DNA from 3 places in the Nocardioides dongxiaopingii genome. Region 2 is predicted to be linked to each of the others. Evidence: predicted binding sites of a transcription regulator. Region 2 holds the regulator's gene; each other region holds the start of a gene.
What was found. Region 2 encodes HrcA, which represses chaperone genes, less so after heat shock. Its sites were predicted from a motif close to TTGGCACTCGNNNNNNNCGAGTGCCAA; they were not measured.
Positions count from the first base shown of each region.

Region 1: groL (chaperonin GroEL) is a predicted target of HrcA. The motif match lies at 1,544-1,570, and genes of this name have one in related genera.
Region 3: groES (co-chaperone GroES) is a predicted target of HrcA. The motif match lies at 1,808-1,834, and genes of this name have one in related genera.

Region 1 covers NZ_CP040695.2:3,649,175-3,655,533, reverse strand. Annotated here, with positions in the region: gene FE634_RS17205 (SGNH/GDSL hydrolase family protein) at 1-572, shown strand, start outside; gene FE634_RS17200 (ATP-grasp domain-containing protein) at 619-1,461, shown strand; gene groL (chaperonin GroEL) at 1,699-3,330, shown strand; gene FE634_RS17190 (serine/threonine-protein kinase) at 3,765-5,615, opposite strand; gene FE634_RS17185 (RNA polymerase sigma factor) at 5,703-6,248, shown strand; gene FE634_RS17180 (hypothetical protein) at 6,245-6,359, shown strand, end outside.
Region 2 covers NZ_CP040695.2:1,991,925-1,998,283, reverse strand. Annotated here, with positions in the region: gene FE634_RS09385 (Gmad2 immunoglobulin-like domain-containing protein) at 1-872, shown strand, start outside; gene FE634_RS09380 (Gmad2 immunoglobulin-like domain-containing protein) at 911-1,867, shown strand; gene FE634_RS09375 (winged helix DNA-binding domain-containing protein) at 1,890-2,936, shown strand; gene FE634_RS09370 (16S rRNA (uracil(1498)-N(3))-methyltransferase) at 2,940-3,686, opposite strand; gene dnaJ (molecular chaperone DnaJ) at 3,695-4,870, opposite strand; gene hrcA (heat-inducible transcriptional repressor HrcA) at 4,926-5,936, opposite strand; gene FE634_RS09355 (hypothetical protein) at 6,085-6,359, shown strand, end outside.
Region 3 covers NZ_CP040695.2:1,282,860-1,289,218, forward strand. Annotated here, with positions in the region: gene FE634_RS06160 (MBL fold metallo-hydrolase) at 1-537, shown strand, start outside; gene FE634_RS06165 (class I SAM-dependent methyltransferase) at 561-1,736, opposite strand; gene groES (co-chaperone GroES) at 1,965-2,258, shown strand; gene groL (chaperonin GroEL) at 2,398-4,020, shown strand; gene FE634_RS06180 (hypothetical protein) at 4,169-4,723, shown strand; gene FE634_RS06185 (hypothetical protein) at 4,723-5,259, shown strand; gene FE634_RS06190 (GNAT family N-acetyltransferase) at 5,339-6,223, shown strand; gene FE634_RS06195 (glycoside hydrolase family 15 protein) at 6,293-6,359, opposite strand, start outside.

The sequences.
Region 1 (6,359 bases), 1.7 Mb from region 2:
TGGGCGGCCGGCTCGCGAAGGGACTGGCCAAGCGGACCCACCGTGCGGTGCGGCTGCGCACGGTGGCCGTGGTCGGCTCGGAGAGCTCGATGCTCGCCGCGCAGCTCGCCACGCTCCCGGACGGCTACCGCCCCGACGTCGCCGTCGTCGTGGTCGGCGGCAACGACGTCACCCACCGGGTGCCGGTCGCGGTGTCGGTGCGTCACCTGGAGGACGCCGTCCGCCGGCTGCGCGAGCGCGGCGCCGAGGTGGTCGTCGGCACCTGCCCAGACCTCGGCGCGCTGCGGCCGGTGCCGCAGCCGCTGCGCGCGCTCGGCTCGCGCGCGTCACGCCAGCTCGCGACGGCGCAGGCCGCCGCCGCCGTCCGCACGGGGGCGCACGCGGTGTCGCTCGCGCGGGTGGTGGGGCCGTTCTTCATCACCAACCCCGACGAGATGTTCAGCCTCGACCGGTTCCACCCCAGCGCGCTCGGCTACCGGCGCACGGCGGCCGCGCTGCTGCCCTCGGTGCTCACCGCGCTCGGCCTGCACGACCGGGTGCCGTTCGGCCACCACGCGCCGACGCCGCCCTGACCCGGAGCGCCGGCCGGTCGCCGGACCGGCTGCCTAGGCTGGGCGGGTGCTCGACGTCCTGCTGGTGACCTCGGCCGGCCGCCCGTTCGGCGAGCCCGGTCACGAGCTCCTCGACGCCGCCCTGGCCGGGCTCGGCCTGAGCAGCCGCTGGGCCGTGTGGGACGACCCGTCCGTCGACTGGGCCGGCGCCCGCCTCGTCGCGGTGCGCTCCACCTGGGACTACCAGGACCGACGCCGGGAGTTCCTCGACTGGGCCGAACGGATCGGGCCGGCCCTCATCAACGGGGCGGCGGCGTTCCGGTGGAACACCGACAAGAGCTACCTGCTCGACCTCGCGGGGCACACCGACCTGCCCGTCGTGCCGAGCGTGCTCGCCGGCGACGCGGACGCCGTCCGGACCGCGGTCGCGCGGTTCGGCACCGCCGTGGTCAAGCCCCGGGTCGGGGCGTCCGGGGTCGGTGTCGAGGTCGTCGCGGACGCCGCCGCCTGGCGTCCCGGCGGGTCCGGCAGCGCCGGCCCGTGGCTGGTCCAGCCGCTCGTCGACTCGGTGCACACCGAGGGCGAGCAGTCGGTCTTCGTCCTCGGCGGCCGGCCGGTGTCGCAGGCCGTGAAGCGCACCGGTGGTCACGACGTCCGGGTGCACGAGCGGCACGGAGGCACCACCACCGCCGTGCCGCTCGACGACGCTGCCGCCCGGCTCGCCGTCGACGCCGTCGCGGCGGCGTCCACGCGCACCGGCGCCGACCTGGTCTACGCCCGGGTCGACCTGCTCCACCTCGACGGCCGCCTCGTCGTCAGCGAGGTCGAGGTCACCGAGCCGGGCCTGTACCTCCCGATCCTCCCGGTCAACGCGACCGCGCTCGCCGCGGCGCTCGCCACGCGCCTCTGACCCACGCCCTCGACCCGCGCCCCGGGCCTCCTCCGGCGACGACCGGGTTGTCACTCTCGGGGGGCGAGTGCTAAACATGAGGCTGGCACTCTTACCATGAGAGTGACAACCGGAGCGGTGTCAGCTGAGGTCTTCAGCGCCGGCGAGCAGGGTTCGCCGGGTCGTGCGGAGATCGTCCGTCGCGGGCAGCCCACCACTCCGTACCCCCAACTCCACAGGCAAGGAACTCCAGGAGTTATGCCCAAGCTGATTGCTTTCAACGAGGAGGCCCGGCGCGGCCTCGAGCGTGGCATGAACACGCTCGCCGACGCCGTCAAGGTCACTCTCGGTCCCAAGGGCCGCAACGTCGTGCTCGAGAAGAAGTGGGGTGCCCCCACGATCACCAACGACGGTGTGAGCATCGCCAAGGAGATCGAGCTCGAGGACCCCTACGAGAAGATCGGCGCCGAGCTGGTCAAGGAGGTCGCGAAGAAGACCGACGACGTCGCCGGCGACGGCACGACGACGGCCACCGTGCTGGCCCAGGCGATGGTCCGCGAGGGCCTGCGCAACGTGGCCGCCGGCGCGAACCCGATGGGTCTCAAGCGTGGCATCGAGGCCGCCGTCGTGGCGGTCGCCGAGCAGCTGCAGGCCATGGCCAAGGAGGTCGAGACCCGCGAGCAGATCGCGGCCACGGCCACCATCTCCGCCGGTGGCGACACCACCGTCGGTGACGCCATCGCCGAGGCGATGGACAAGGTCGGCAAGGAGGGCGTGATCACGGTCGAGGAGTCGAACACCTTCGGGATCGACCTCGAGCTCACCGAGGGCATGCGCTTCGACAAGGGCTACATCTCGGCCTACTTCGTCACCGACCCCGAGCGCATGGAGACCGTGCTGGAGGACCCCTACGTCCTCATCGCCAACTCCAAGGTCAGCAACGTCAAGGACCTGCTGCCGCTGCTCGAGAAGGTCATGCAGTCCGGCAAGCCGCTGCTGATCATCGCCGAGGACGTCGACGGCGAGGCGCTGTCCACGCTGGTCGTGAACAAGATCCGTGGCACCTTCAAGTCGGTCGCCGTCAAGGCCCCCGGCTTCGGTGACCGCCGCAAGGCCATGCTGCAGGACATCGCCATCCTCACCGGTGGCCAGGTCATCTCCGAGGAGGTCGGCCTCAAGCTCGAGACCGCCGGCGTCGAGCTGCTCGGCCAGGCCCGCAAGGTCGTCATCACCAAGGACGAGACCACCATCGTCGAGGGTGCCGGCGACCAGGGCCAGATCGAGGGCCGGGTCAACCAGATCCGCGCCGAGATCGAGAAGTCCGACTCCGACTACGACCGCGAGAAGCTGCAGGAGCGCCTGGCCAAGCTGGCCGGCGGCGTTGCGGTCATCAAGGTCGGCGCGGCCACCGAGGTCGAGCTCAAGGAGCGCAAGCACCGCATCGAGGACGCCGTTCGCAACGCGAAGGCGGCCGTCGAGGAGGGCATCGTCGCCGGCGGTGGCGTGGCGCTCGTCCAGGCCGCGGCCACTGCGTTCGACAAGCTCGACCTGGTCGGCGACGAGGCCACCGGCGCGAACATCGTCCGCGTCGCGACCTCGGCCCCGCTCAAGCAGATCGCCATCAACGCCGGCCTCGAGGGCGGCGTCGTGGCGGAGAAGGTCGCCAACCTCACCGCGGGTCACGGCCTCAACGCCGCGACCGGTGACTACGTCGACATGATCGCCGAGGGCATCATCGACCCCGCCAAGGTGACGCGCTCCGCGCTGCAGAACGCCGCCTCCATCGCGGCGCTGTTCCTCACCACCGAGGCCGTCGTGGCCGACAAGCCGGAGAAGGCGGCGCCCATGGGCGGCGACCCGTCCGGCGGCATGGGCGGCATGGACTTCTGAGTCCCGCCGCTGCCTGACCCGCACCACCACCGGCCCGTCCCCTCCTGGGGGCGGGCCGGTGTCGTTCGTCCGGTTCCTGCGCGCGTCCGCCGCGGGACCTGGCGGGAGTTTCACCGCTGAAGCGGTGAATCTCCCGCTCCTTGCATGAAGTTTCGGCCCAGGAGCGGGAGTTCCGTCCGCCGGTGTGCCCCGTGGGGCTGAGGGGGTTGGTGACGTCGTGCAGAGCGATGACGGATGTCGAGCTCCGGCGCGCTTGCGCCCTCATCGACGCGCGGCCCGCACCTGCCGGGAGTTTCACCGCTGAGGCGGTGAAACTCCCTTTCCTGGCACGAAGTTTCGGCCAAGGAGCGTGAGTTTCGTGCGACGGAGTGACGGGTGGGGCGATAGACGTCGAGGACGACGCCGCCCGGACGCCGCCCCGTCGGCTGGGGGCGTCAGCGCCAGCGGAAGGAGACGACCATCGGGTCGATCTGGCCGCGGCGGGCGGCCTGCGAGTCCGACCGGCTGTGCTGGAAGGTCACGCGGTAGAGGTACGTGCCGCGCTGGGCGAACCACGTCTCCTCGGTGAACGACAGGTTGTCCTTGGTCGAGAAGTACGACGCGCGGATGCGCACCGCGCGCTCGCCGTCGAGCCAGGCCCGCGGCATGAGACCGCTGAACTTGAGCTCGATGGTGTCGTCGGCCTCGTCGAGGTTCTCGACGGCTGCCTCGGCCGCGATCTCGAGCAGCTCGGGCGAGGTGATGGGGATGACGGGCTCGCTGCGCCGGATGAAGACCGAGGAGTAGTAGCCCTCGGTGTCGCCGTAGTCGCGCGCGCCGACGCCGTCCTGCACGATGCCCCGGTCGATGGTGCCCCACCCCGAGGGCGCCCGCAGCGACGCCGCCCCGAGCTCGATCTGCACGCCGGAGGCGGCGGGCACGTCGGGGTAGGTCGGGGTCGGGGTCTTCCTCGGCTCCGGCGGCGGCTCCGGCGGGTCGACCGTCTCCGTCGTGGTCGGGGCGACCGGCGTGGTGGGGGCGGTGGTCGTGGGCGACGTCGGGGCGGTCGAGCTGGTCGTGCTGGTCGAGGTCGACCCGGTCGGGTCCGCCACCGGGTCGCCGCCACCGCCGTTGGCCACCACGGCCACGGCGACGCCGCCGACCACCGTGACGACGGCGGCCACCACGCCGGCCACGATGAGGCCGGTGCGGCGCTTGCGGGGCGGCGGCGGGCCGGCGAAGGACGGGGGCGGCGGCAGCCACGGCGCACCCGGCGCCGACGACTGGCTGGCCAGGCTCGGCTGGCTCGGCCGGCTGGGGTGGCTCGGCGGACCGGGGTGGCTCGGCCTCGCCGCCGCCGCGGCCGCCGCCGCGGCCGCCGCCGCGGCCGGAGCCGAGGACGGAGCCGAGGGTGGCGCCGGCGGCCAGGACGGGGCGGCGGTCGGGAACGGACGCAGCGGCGGGTGCGGCGCCCCGGCGACCCGCGCGAGCTCGCGCAGGTCGGCGCGCATCGCGCCGGCGTCGGGGTAGCGGCGGCCCGGCTCCTTGGCGAGCGCGCGCTGCAGGACGTCGTTGACGGCGCGGGCCACGGGGGAGTCGTCGACCAGCCGCGGGACCGGTGCGTTGAGGTGGCTCATGCCGATCTGGACGTCGCTGCCGGCGTACGGCGCGGACCCGACCACCATCGTCCAGAGCACGCAGCCGAGGGCGTAGATGTCGGCGGCGGCGGTGGCGGGCTCGCCGCGCAGCCGCTCCGGGGCCAGGTAGGCGAAGGTGCCGGCGACCGCGCCGGTGACCGTGTTGCCGGGGGTGCGGTCCTGGGCGATGCCGAAGTCGCACAGGTAGGCGTAGGTCTCCGAGCCGACGCCGCGCAGCAGCACGTTGCTGGGCTTGAGGTCGCGGTGGACGACGCCGGCCGCGTGCGAGTCGCGCAGCGCCCAGGCCATCTGCTCGGCGATCGTCGCGGCCTCGACCGCGGGCACCGGTCCGTGGCGGCGGATCGCGTCGCTCAGGTCGCCGCCGCCGACGTACTGGGTGGCGATGTAGAGGCAGCCGTCCTGCTCGCCGTGGTCGAAGATCGCGATGACGTGCGGGGAGTCCAGGCGGGCCAGCACGGTGGCCTCGCGGGCGAACCGGGCCCGGTAGTCGGGCTGCTCGGCGAACTCGGGGGAGAGCACCTTGAGGGCGACCGTGCGGCCCAGGCCGCGCTGCTCGGCGGCGAACACGACGCCCATGCCACCCCGGCCGAGCTGGCGGGTGATCCGGTACCCGCCGAACTCCTCGCCCACCGAGGGGAAGTGCGCCACGATGACTCCTACTGAAGGCCTGAGGGACGTGCGGAACCTATCCCGTGGCGGGCGGGCCGAAACCCGGGCGTGTGACACGGTGGTGGGGTGACTTCGGAGGGACGCCGCGACCGGCTCGAGGACGTCGCGGCCGAGATCGTCGAGCCGCTGCGACGCTACCTCGCGCGCCGGACCGACGCCGCGACCGCCGACGACGTCCTCGCCGACACGCTGCTGGTGTGCTGGCGGCGGATCGACGAGGTGCCCGACGACGCCCTGCCCTGGGCCTACGGCGTCGCCCGCCACTGCCTGGCCAACGCCGAGCGGGGCGACCGCCGCCAGCGCCGGGTCGCCAGCCGGATCGCCGTCGTCGACCCGCCGGCCGCCGCCACCACGCCGCCCGGCGCGGCCGGCGACGCGGCCGACGACGCGGTCGGCGAGGCCCTGGCCGCGCTCCCGGCGTCCGACGCCGAGCTGCTGCGGCTGTGGGCGTGGGAGCAGCTCACGCCCTCGGAGATCGCGGTGGTCCTCGACGTGACGCCGAACGCCGTGAGCATCCGGCTGCACCGCGCCCGCGGCCGGCTGCGCGAGGAGCTGCGAAAGATCGGCGTCGGTGCCGGACATGAGGGGTCGACGGAAGGGAGGAAGCCGTGAACGAGCACCACCAGCAGGACGACCAGCACGACCAGCAGGACGACCAGCACGACCAGCACGACGACGACCTGCGCGCCCTGCTCGCCGCGCACGACCCGGCCGCCTCCCTGC
Region 2 (6,359 bases):
CGGCGACGGCCGAGGGGGCCGACGACCGGCTCTACCCGTGGGAGACCGAGATCGACGTCTCCGACCTCGAGCCCGGCACCTACACCTTCGTCGCCCGGACCGACGACCCCACCGGCGGCGAGGGCGTCGCGCCGACCCAGGACACCCGCACGATCGTCGTCGCGGCCGAGGACGCCGGCTCCGGGGGCACCGGCGAGGCGGGCGCGGGGACGGCGGCCTACTTCGTCGGGCCCGGGCCCGACGGACCCGACGCCCCGGCCGAGGTGCTCTACCGGTCGACGTCGACCGGCGCCACCGCCCTCGAGGCGCTGATGGCCGGGCCGACCGACCCCGACCACCGCACCCGGTGGCCCGAGGGCTCGCTGCTGTCGTACGAGGTCGGCGCGGACGTCGTCCGGGTGGTCGTCGAGGGCGGCCCGACCGACGACGCCCTCGCCGTCCAGCAGCTCGTCGCGACGCTCCAGGCCGCCGAGGGCGTCGACCTGCCCGTCGAGCTCGTGGACGCCGGCGGTGAGCGGGTCGTGGCGCCGACGGCCGCGCAGGACGAGCTGGTGGTCCAGTCGCACGTGCAGATCCACGCACCTGACGAGGGCGCCGTCGTCAGCGGCGCGTTCACCGCCTCCGGGGTGGGGAGCTCGTGGGAGGGCTCGATCTTCTGCCAGCTCCTCGACGCCGCGGGCGACGCGGCGTGGGCGAGGGCGACCGTCAACGGCGGCCTGCTCGACGACACCCTCGAGCCCTGGGAGACACGGGTGGAGCTGGCCCGGGTCGAGCCCGGCGACTACACGCTCCGTTGCACCACCGACGACCCGACCGCCGGCACCGAGGGCCGGGGCACCGACGTCGACACGCGCACCCTCAGAGTCGGATGAACCACCGATCCACCGCCCGACGACGGAAGGATGGACCCATGAACCTCAGGACCCGTGGAGCCGCCCTCGCCCTCGCCGCCCCCCTGGCGCTCGGCCTCCTGGCCGGCTGCGGCGACGACGAGCCCGAGCCGGCGTCGTCCGACACCGGCACCGACGCCTCCGACCCGAGCCCGAGCCCGAGCGAGGCGCCGAGCAGCGCACCCGGCGACGGACCGAGCAGCAGCCCGGAGGAGTCCGGGGCCCCGTCGACCGAGCCGGGCGAGCCCGGCGCCACGACCGCGGCACCGGTCTACTTCACCGGTGACTCCCCGTTCGGGCAGCGGCTCTACCGCGAGTTCCGCGAGGTCGGGTCCGACAACCCGCTCGAGGAGGCCGCCGCGCTGCTCGTGGCCGGCGACGCGCTCGACCCCGACTACGGCACGCTGCTGAACGGCGTCAGGATCGAGGCGGTCGCCCAGGAGGACGGCGCCCTCGTGGTCACCCTCGCCGAGGACTCGGTGACCAGCCCCGACAAGAGCCTGTCCCCCGCCGACGCCAGGCTCGCCGTCCAGTCGCTCGTCTACACGCTGCAGGGCGTCGCCGGGTCCCGCCTGCCGGTCCGCGTCGTCCTCGCCGACGGCGCCCCCGTCGACCTGCTCGGCCAGCCCACCGGCGACGGCGTCGAGGCGGCCAAGCCGCTGAAGGTGCTCGCCCTGGTCAGCCTGACCACGCCCGAGGAGGGTGCGACGGCGAGCGGCACCCTCAGCGTCGAGGGCGTGGCGTCCTCGTTCGAGGCGACGGTGCCGTTCTTCGTCACCGACGCCTCCGGCTCGGAGGTGCTGCGCGACTTCGCCACGGCCGAGGGCTGGCTCGACGACCTCTACCCGTGGTCGGCGGAGGTCGACATCTCCTCGCTGGCCCCCGGCGAGTACGTCCTGCACGCGATGACCGACGACCCCAGCGGCGGTGAGGGCCCCGGCCCCTACGAGGACACCCGCACCTTCACCGTCGGCTAGCGCACCCGGCCCGGTCGACGACGTGAGGCTCTCGCCGCAGGCCTTGAACCGCACGCTGCTGCGGCGCCAGCACCTGCTCGAGCGCACCGGCGCCAGCGTCGTCGAGGAGTGCCGCCACCTCCTCGGGCTCCAGGCCCAGGAGAGGCTGCCGCCGTTCCTGTCGCTCGCGGCGCGACTGTCGTCGTTCGACCCCGACGACGTCACCCGCGGCCTCGAGGACCGCTCCCTGGTCCGCCTGCTGACGATGCGCGGCACCGTCCACCTGCTCGCTGCCGAGGACGTCGGGCTGCGCGCCTTCACCGCGACGGTGCACGAGCGCGAGATCCGGGCCAGCCAGAACGTCGGGACGGCGCGCGACGTCGACCGGGCGGCGTTCCTGGCCGCCCTCGACGAGGTGCTCGCCGGCGGGCCGCTGCCGCAGAGGGCGATCGGCGCGGCGCTGGCCGAGCGGTTCCCGGACCACCCCGCCACCCGACTCGGCCAGCTCGCGCGCTCGGCCGCGCCGCTGGTGCAGCTGCCGCCGCGCGGCACGTGGCGCGGTGCCGGCGGCGTCGTGTACGACCGCGCCGACCGCTGGACCGGTCGCCCGCTCGACGCGCCGGCCCCCGAGGACGTCGTCCGCCGCTACCTCCGGGCGTTCGGTCCGGCCACGGCGGCCGACGTGACGGCGTGGTCGGCGGTGACCCGGCTCGGGCCGGTCGTCGCGGCGATGGGCGACCTCGTCGTGCACGAGGACGAGGACGGCCGCACCCTGTACGACGTCGAGGGGGCACCGCTGGCGGCCGGCGACGAGCCCGCCCCGGTCCGGCTCCTGGGCACCTACGACAACGTCTGGCTCTCGCACGCCCGGCGCGACCGGGTCACCGCGCCCGGGGCGCGCGACGCCTGGTCCGGCGTCAACGGCGCCTCGGCGATGACGCTGTTCGTCGACGGCTGGCTGACCGGCCTGTGGCACGTCGTGGAGGGCCGCGTCGTCGTCCTCGAGACGCTGCGCGACCTGACCCGCGCCGAGCGGGACGATCTGGCCGAGGAGTCGGCCCGGGTCGAGGCGCTGCTCGCGACCCGCTGAGGGTCAGGACCAGCGCGGGGTGCGAGCCAGCAGCGCGCCGACGGCGACGACCCCGGCGGTGGAGGTCCGCAGCACCTCCGCACCGAGCCGGACGCCGTGCGCACCGGCCGCGACGAGGGCCGCGACCTCGTCGTCGCTCAGGCCACCCTCGGGGCCCACGACCACCACGACCCGCCCGGACGCCGGCACCGCGATCGCGGCGAGCGGCGACGTGGAGGCCTCGTGCAGGACCACCGCGAGGTCGGCCCCGGCGACCAGCCGGACGACGTCCGCGGTGCTCGCCAGCGGGGTCACCACCGGGTGCCAGGAGCGGCGGGCCTGCTTGGCCGCCTCGCGTGCCGTCGCCCGCCAGCGGGCCAGCGACTTCTCGGCGCGCTCGCCCTTCCAGACCGCGACCGACCGGGACGCGGCCCACGGGACGACCTCGGCGACCCCCACCTCGGTGAGCACCTCGACGGCGAGCTCGCCGCGGTCGCCCTTCGGCAGGGCCTGCACGACGGTGATCGCGGGTGACGGCTCCGGCACGACGTCGACCGCGTCGACGACCACCGCGAGCCGGCGCTTGCCGGTCTCGGCCACCGTGCCGGTCACCGACGTGCCGGCGCCGTCGGTGAGCACCAGGCGCTCGCCGACGCGGGTCCGCCGCACCGCGACGGCGTGGTGCGCCTCGTCGCCCTCGACCTCGACCCGGTCGCCGGCCGCCGGGGCCGGGTTGCCGAGCGAGGGGACGAGGTGGACGGGGAGCGACACGGCGCTGCTCAGTGACCGAAGAGGCGACCGAAGACGGACTTCTGCTGGGCCTTGACCTGACCGGTCGGCTGCTCCTCGCCGCGCAGGGCGGCGAGCTCGCGCAGCAGCTCCTCCTGGCGGGCGTCGAGCCGACCGGGCGTCTCGACGACCACGGAGACGACCAGGTCGCCGCGTCCGCCGCGCAGGCCGGGGACGCCGCGACCCCGCAGCACCTCCTGCGAGCCGGACTGCGTGCCGGGCTCGATGACGAGGTCGAACGACGTCTCGACGCCGGGGTCGGCGCCTGCCGAGGACCCGGCCCCCTCGACGTCGGCCTCCAGGGTCGGCAGCGTGAGGGTGGTGCCGAGGGCGGCCGCGGTCATCGGCAGCGTGACCGTGCAGTGCAGGTCGTTGCCGTGGCGGGTGAAGGTCTCGTGCGCGGCGACCTGGATCTCGACGTACAGGTCGCCGGCCGGCCCGCCGCCGGGGCCGATCTCACCCTGCTCGGCGAGCTGGACCCGGGTGCCGGTGTCGACGCCGCCGGGGATCTTGACCGTGAGGGTGCGGCGCGAACGGACCCGGCCGTCGCCGGAGCACTCGCGGCACGGCTCCGGGATGATCGTGCCGAAGCCGCGGCAGGCGGCGCACGGGCGCAGCGTGCGCACCTCGCCCAGGAACGAGCGCTGCACGTGGGCGACCTCGCCCTGGCCGCGGCAGGTCTCGCACGGCACGGGGTGGCTGCCGGGCGCGGCGCCGTCGCCCTGGCAGGCGGTGCACAGGACGGCGGTGTCGACCTTGAGCTCGCGCGAGACGCCGAAGGCGGCCTCGGCCAGGTCGATCTCGATGCGGATCAGGGCGTCCTGGCCGCGCCGCATCCGCGACCGCGGGCCGCGACCGCCCCCACCCTGACCGCCCGGACCACCCTGGCCGCCGAAGAAGGCGTCCATGATGTCGGTGAACGAGAAGCCGGCGCCCTGGCCGAAGCCGCCGCCGAACGGGTCGCCGCCCCGGTCGTAGGCCGCCCGCTTCTGCGGGTCGGAGAGCACCTCGTAGGCCGCCGAGACCTCCTTGAACCGCTCCTGGGTCTCGGGGTCCGGGTTGACGTCGGGGTGGAGCTGCCGGGCGAGCTTTCGGTAGGCCTTCTTGAGGGCGTCGGCGTCTGCGTCGCGCGACACCCCGAGGAGGTCGTACAGGTCCTGGCTCAACTGTGTTCCTTCGTGCGAGGGGTCGTGGGTGTGGTGCTGGGGTGGGATGGAGGCCTCAGGCCTCGTCGAGGATCCGGGAGACGTAGCGGGCGACCGCACGCACCGCTGCCATCGTGCCCGGGTAGTCCATCCGGGTCGGGCCGACGATGCCGAGCGTGGCCAGCGCGTCGTCGTGCGGGCCGTAGCCCGTGGTGACCACGCTGGTGGAGGAGAACTGCTCGATCGGGCCCTCGGCGCCGATCCGGACGGTGACGGTGCCGGCCGCGGAGGCCTCCCCCATCAGCTTGAGGAGCACCACGTGCTCCTCCAGCGCCTCGAGGAGCGGACGGACCGCGGAGTCGAAGCTGTCGCCGTAGCGGGCGAGGTTGGCGGCGCCGCCCACGGCGACCCGCGAGTCGGAGCGGTGGTCGCTCATCGCGTCGACCAGGACGCCGGCGACCAGCGCGCTGGGTCCGGGCTCGGCCTCGGCGAGGTCGCGCAGCGCGGTGGCGGCCTCGGCGATCACCTCGCCGGTGGCGCTGAGGTTCACGCGGGTGCGGAGCCGGGCGAGGTCGTCGTCGGCGATCGGCGAACCCAGCTCGACCAGGCGCTGCTCGACGCGACCGCTGCTGAGGATCAGCACCGCCAGCAGCCGGTCAGGGGCGAGGGCGACCAGCTCGACGTGGCGCACCGTCGAGCGCGAGAGCGTGGGGTACTGCACGACGGCGACCTGGCGGGTCAGCTGCGAGAGCAGCCGCACCGAGCGGGTGACGATCTCGTCGAGGTCGACGGCACCGTCGAGGAAGCTGGAGATGGCGCGCTTCTCCGCACCGGTCATCGGCTTGACCGTGGTCAGCCGGTCGACGAAGAGGCGGTAGCCCTTGTCGGTGGGCACCCGGCCCGCGCTGGTGTGCGGCTGGGTGAGGTAGCCCTCGTCCTCCAGGGCGGCCATGTCGTTGCGGACCGTGGCCGGGGAGACGTTGAGGCCGTGCCGCTCGACGAGGGCCTTGGACCCGACCGGCTCCTCGGTCGAGACGTAGTCCTCGACGATCGCACGAAGGACGGCGAGCCGTCGTTCCTCCTGCATGCCGCCTCCTGTCCGCTGCCGCTGACCCGCCGGCGGGTGCTGGCACTCGTCGTCCGGGAGTGCCAAGCCTACCGCCTCGTCGTGACGGCACTTGTCATCCCCGGGGAGATGTAGGTTAGGCTTGCCTTATTCGTCTGGAGGAGTTCCGATGACCTCGCTCGACCACCGCAGCACCACCACCGGCCCCTGGCAGTCCGAGCCGGCCCGGCTCGCCCGTGCGGCCCGCAGCATCCTGGCCTGCCCCGCCGGGGTGAACCTCGTCGTCGACGGCGTCGAGGACGTGCTCGGCGACCTCGGCGAGTCCGGCGGCGAGCTCGGCATGCAGGACCTCGGGGGCGTCCCCACGTTCTCCAGCCCGGTCGGCACCCGGCTCGCGGCCGCCGCCGCCGACGGCCGCCGCGCCCTGCTCACCCTCGAGAGCGG
Region 3 (6,359 bases), 710 kb from region 2:
GAGTGCGTCGTCATCGACGCCCCGCACTCGGTCGAGGACATCCTGGCCGTGGTGGGCGACCGCACGATCAAGGCGATCGTGCTCACCCACGCCCACGACGACCACTGTCGTGTCGCACCGGCGCTCCGCGCGGCCGCCAACGGCGGGTCCGGGGCGCCGATCATGCTGCACCCGGCCGACCGTCCCTTGTGGGAGCTCACGCACGGCGGTCCCGACGACGAGACCGCCACGCTGTGGGACCTCGACCTCGCCGACGGCGTCACGATCGAGGTCGGCGGGACGACGCTGCAGGTGCTGCACACGCCGGGTCACGCGCCCGGCGCGGTCTGCCTGTACGCCCCCGACCTGGGCTGCGTCTTCACCGGCGACACCCTGTTCAACGGTGGTCCGGGCGCGACCGGGCGCAGCTTCAGCGACGAGGACCTGATCAAGGACTCCATCCGCGCCCGGCTGTTCGCCCTCCCGGCCGGGACCGTGGTGCACACCGGCCACGGCGACGACACCACGATCGCGGCGGAGCAGGCCGGCCTCGGCTGAGCCCTGCCGGCGGCGTCCCGGGGTCAGAGCGGTTCGACGAGGTACGCGGCGCCCCGCCCGGCGACCCGGGTCAGCACGATCGTGGCCTCGGCGGCACCGGTGAGGGCGAGCCGCTTGCGCAGCTGCTCGGGGACGACGTCGACGCCGCGCTTCTTGATCGTCAGCGTCCCGACGCCGCGCTCGCGCAGCGCCGCCCTCAGCTGCTTCTCGCGGTAGGGGAGCTCCTCGAGCACGCGGTAGCCGCGGGCGAACGGCGTCCGGGAGGAGTCGTCGGAGGTCACGTAGGCGATGTGCTCGTCGACCAGCCCACCGCCGACCGCGGCCGCGACCGCGGTCACCAGGCCGGCGCGGATGACGGCGCCGTCGGGCTCGTAGAGGTAGCCGCCGACGTCGCGGACGCCGACGTGGGCGGCGCCGGGGTCGTCGTCCTCGGTGAGGGTGGCCAGGCCGCCGTCGCCGATGACGGTGGCCCGGCGACGGGTCGAGGCCAGGCTGCCCGACCACAGGGCGGCCTCCTTGACCTCGCCGCGGTCACTGACCCACTCGGCCTCGACGCCCTCGGGTACCAGGTCGTGGGGGATTCCGGGGGCCACCTTCACGCAGGCGTCGCGGGCGAGGAGCCGCTCGACGAAGGTCCAGGGCGGCGTCCAGGCGTCGGGGCTCCAGGTGCGGCCCGCCCCGGAGCGGCGCGCGGGGTCGGCGAAGGCGACGTCGAAGGGCGAGGTGTCGATCCGGGTGGCGTCGGCCACGCTCACCGCCCCCGGGAGGCCGAGGGCGGCCAGGTTGGCCCCGGCCACCGCGACCCGGACCGGGTCGAGGTCGATGCCGACGCAGGTGATGCCGGCCTCGGCGGCGGCGAGCAGGTCACCGCCGATGCCGCAGCCGAGGTCGACCAGGGTGCGGGTCGCGAACGCCGTCAGCCGGCCGGCCCGGTGGCGCGCGACCGCGGCGCGGGTGGCCTGCTCGAGCCCGTCGGGGGTGAAGTACAGCAGCGCGGCCCGCTCGCCGAGCTTGGCCTCGGCGCGCCGGCGCAGCGTCACCTGGGTGAGCGCGGCGGCGACCCGGTCGGGCGTCGCCGTCCGGCGCAGCGCCGTCTGGACCGCGAGCTCGTCGTCACCGCCGGCTACGAGGGCGGTCGCCGTCGCCAGCAGGGCCTGACCGTCGTCGGTCAGCAGCCAGTGGAAGGCGTCGAGGTCCATGTCCTGATCTTCGCAGGCGGCTCCGGCCCGGCGGGCGCGACGGGCGCCCGGCCGGTCGACCCCCACCCTCCCTGGCACTCGTCAGGGGGGAGTGCTAGTTTCGGAACTGGCACTCTCGACCCGAGGGTGCCAGCGCTTGCGAAGAGGTACGACCCCCGCGACGGCGTACCACCGAGCAGGCCCACCACGTGAGCCCGCAGAGTTACAACGAAAGTGGAGGTCGACATCGTGTCGGTCAACATCAAGCCTCTCGAGGACCGGATCGTCGTCAAGCCCCTCGAGGCCGAGCAGACCACGGCCTCCGGCCTGGTCATCCCGGACACCGCCAAGGAGAAGCCCCAGGAGGGCGAGGTCGTGGCGCTGGGTCCGGGTCGCATCGACGACAACGGCAACCGCGTCCCGCTCGACGTCGCCGTCGGCGACAAGGTCATCTACAGCAAGTACGGCGGCACCGAGGTCAAGTACGCCGGGGACGAGTTCCTCATCCTCTCGGCGCGCGACGTCCTCGCCGTCGTCTCCTGATCACTTCCTGATCCTTCCAGATCAGCTGCGCGGGTCGTCCGCCTGACGAGCGCCTCGTGCGTGAAGTCGGCGGGCGACCCGTTCGCCGTCCTGGCCCTGAACCACACCCCGCACCACACCCGGCAAGGAGCACCACCGCATGCCCAAGATCCTGGAGTTCGACGAGAACGCCCGCCGCGCGCTCGAGCGCGGCGTCGACGCCCTCGCCAACGCCGTCAAGGTCACCCTCGGCCCGAAGGGCCGTTACGTGGTCCTCGACAAGAAGTGGGGCGCGCCGACCATCACCAACGACGGTGTCACCGTCGCCCGTGAGATCGAGCTCGACGACCCCTTCGAGAACCTCGGCGCCCAGCTGACGAAGGAGGTCGCCACCAAGACCAACGACGTCGCCGGTGACGGCACCACCACCGCGACCGTGCTCGCCCAGGCGATGGTCCACGAGGGCCTGCGCGCCGTCGCGGCCGGCGCCAACCCGATGGGCCTCAAGCGCGGCATGGACCTCGCCGCCCAGGCCGTCTCCGACGCCCTGCTCGAGGCCGCCCGCGAGGTCGAGACCCGCGCCGACATGGCCTCGGTCGCCACCATCTCGAGCCGCGACGCCCACATCGGCGACCTGCTCGCCGACGCCTTCGACAAGGTCGGCAAGGACGGCGTGATCACGGTCGAGGAGTCCAACACCATGGGCACCGAGCTCGAGTTCACCGAGGGCATGCAGTTCGACAAGGGCTACATCAGCCAGTACTTCGTCACCGACCCGGAGCGCATGGAGGCCGTCCTCGACGACCCCTACATCCTCCTGCACCAGGGCAAGATCTCGGCGATCTCCGAGCTCCTCCCGCTGCTCGAGAAGGTCATCCAGGCCGGCAAGCCGCTCTTCATCCTCGCCGAGGACGTCGACGGTGAGGCGCTGTCGACCCTGGTCGTCAACAAGATCCGCGGCACCTTCAACGCCGTCGCGGTGAAGGCCCCGGCCTTCGGCGACCGCCGCAAGGCGATGATGCAGGACATCGCGACGCTGACCGGTGGCCAGGTCATCGCCCCCGAGGTCGGCCTCAAGCTCGACCAGGTCGGCCTCGAGGTGCTCGGCACCGCGCGTCGCGTCGTCATCACCAAGGACAACACGACCATCGTCGACGGCGCGGGCGACTCCGCCGAGGTCGAGGGCCGGGTCAACCAGATCAAGGCCGAGATCGAGAACACCGACTCCGACTGGGACCGCGAGAAGCTCCAGGAGCGCCTCGCCAAGCTCGCCGGCGGTGTCTGCGTGATCAAGGTCGGCGCCGCCACCGAGGTGGAGCTGAAGGAGAAGAAGCACCGCATCGAGGACGCCGTCTCCGCGACCCGCGCGGCCATCGAGGAGGGCATCGTCCCCGGCGGTGGCTCGGCGCTCATCCACGCCGTCGCGGTCCTCGACAAGGACCTCGGCCTCACCGGCGACGAGGCGTTCGGCGTCCGCGTCGTCCGCAAGGCCGCCGACGAGCCGCTGCGCTGGATCGCCGAGAACGGCGGCGTCAACGGCTACGTCGTGACCTCCAAGGTCCGCGAGCTCGGCCTGGGCAACGGCTACAACGCCGCCGACGACACCTACGGCGACCTGGTCGCCCAGGGCGTCCTCGACCCGGTCAAGGTCACCCGCTCGGCCCTCATCAACGCGACCTCCATCGCCGCGATGCTGCTGACCACCGAGACGCTGATCGTCGAGAAGCCCGAGGACGAGGACGAGGCCGCCGCCGGCGGCCACGGCCACGGCCACGGTCACTGATCCACCCCGCCGGTCCGCCGGCACCGTTCCGACCCGTCGCGGGTGACCGCGGCGGGTCGGTCCGCTTTTCGGTGCCCCAGATCCGCGCGGGGGGCGACTGGCTCTGACAGGGTGGGCGGGCACCGTGCCGACCTGGGGAGGGAGGGCGATGGACCACCACGCGCCGGACCGGCGACCGGCCGGGGGCTCCCGCCTGCTCACCGTCGTCCTCGCGGTGCTGCTGCTCGCCGTCCTCGCCACCTCGACGGTGCTCGTCCTCGAGCGCCGCAACGAGCCCGACGTCTCCCCGCAGCGACCCGCCGACATCGGCGCGGCCCGCTGGCAGGACGACGTCGCGGGCCGTGCGGTCCTCGCCGCGCGCCGCGCGGCGCGGACCTACTTCACCCTCGACCACCGACACGTCGAGCGCGACATGGACGCGATGCGCGCCCTGGGCACCGACGAGTTCGTCGCGTCCTACGACGCCGGCGCGGCGGCCCTCGCCGCCCGGGTCTCCGAGCAGCGGCTGCGGCTCAGCGCGGCCCTCGAGCCCGACGGCGCCGCCACCGAGCTCCTCGTCGCCGACCGGGCCCAGGTCCTGGTCACCCTCGACGTGACGACCGTGGCGCCGACCGGACGGCGCACGGCCCCGTACCGGACCCGCGTGGTGCTCGACCTGGTCGACGACGAGTGGCTGGTCGCGGCGTTCGAGGAGGTGCGCTGATGGGCCCGCTGCGTCGTCGCGTCGTCGTCCTGCTCGCCCTGGTGCTGGCGGGCTCGGGCCTGACGGTCGCGCTCGCGCTCACCCGCCCCGACGTCGCCCCGAGCGCGCCCGACAGCCGCGGCGACTACGAGGTCGCCGACCTGCTCGGACCCGGCGGCGACGGGCTCGAGGCGGCGGTCGCGGCCGTCCCGCTGGCCTTCGGCTACGACCACGCCGACCTCACCGGCAGCCTGAGGGCCGCCTCGGAGACCATGACCCCGGCCTACGCCGCCCGCTTCGCCCGGGTCTTCGGCCGCGAGGTCCGCCCCTTCGCCCGCGAGCGCGAGGCCGTCACCGAGGCGCGGGTGCGTGGAGCAGGGGTGGTCCGCACCGGCGGCGGGGAGGACGTCGTCTGCCTCCTCTACGTCGACCAGGTGCTCGTCTCCGGGCGTGGTCTCGCGGCCGGCGAGAGCGAGGTGCTCGGGCGCAACCGGGTGCTCGTGGACGTCGTCCTCACCGACGGGGTCTGGAAGGTCGACGACATCCAGGTCCTCTGAGCCGGACGCCGGGCTGGATGCAACCTCACCGCAACCCGGGGGACTTGCGGGTGCAACGACGGCCGAGGACGCTGGAGGCATGCTGTGGAGAGTGCGCGTCACCCTGCCCGACCGCCCGGGCGCCCTGGCCGAGCTGGCGGCGGAGTGCGGCAAGGCCGGCGCCAACATCGTCGGCGTCCAGGCCTTCCCCGACAACGACCGGGTGACCGACGAGCTCGTGCTGCGGACCCCCGACGAGTGGACCGCCGAGGACCTCGTGGTCCTGCACGAGCGCTCCGGCGGCCGGGACGTGGTGGCCGCGACCTGCACCGAGGAGGCGCTGCTCGACCAGCCGACCCGCTTCGTGCAGGCGGCCCGCTCGGTGCTGGCCCAGCCGGCGTCGTTCCCCGACGTCGTGGCGCACCTCTTCGACGCCGACGTGCTGCCCGGCGAGGGACCGCAGGACGTGATGGAGATGGTGGTCGGCGACGTCCAGGTGCAGATCCGGCGGGTCGCCCCGTTCACCGCCGTCGAGCACGCCCGCGGCGCCGCGATGGCCGAGCTCGTCAGCGACGTGCTCGGCCGCGAACGCCCGGCCTTCGCGCCGTCCGGTGGACGACGGATCGGGGCCGGTGCGGTGCCGACCTACGTCGTCGACGGCGGCACGGTGACCGCGCTCGCCGACGGCGTCGCCGCCGGCCGGGCCGTGGTGGTCGCCAGCACCGAGGACCCGACGGTCTTCACCGTCGACATCCGGGTCGACGCCGCCTGGCAGCGCCGCGGCATCGGCACCCGGCTGCTGGGCGACTCCGCCCGCCTCGCGCGCGGCCTCGGCGCCTCCGAGATCGTGCTCACCACCGCCCACGACAACCGTGCGGTGATGCCGATGGTGCTCTCCGCAGGCATGCGCGGCCGGATCCGGATGGCCGGCGAGACCCTGACCGTCCGCATCTCCGTCACCGAGCTCCGCCCCCTCGACCGCTGACCCGTCGCTGATCAGCGACGGGTCAGCGAGTCCTGGGCCGACCCGTCGCTGATCAGCGACGGGTCGGCGTCAGGTGAGGCGGCGGTCGAGGTTCATCGCGGCGCTGATGAGGGACAGGTGGGTGAAGGCCTGGGGG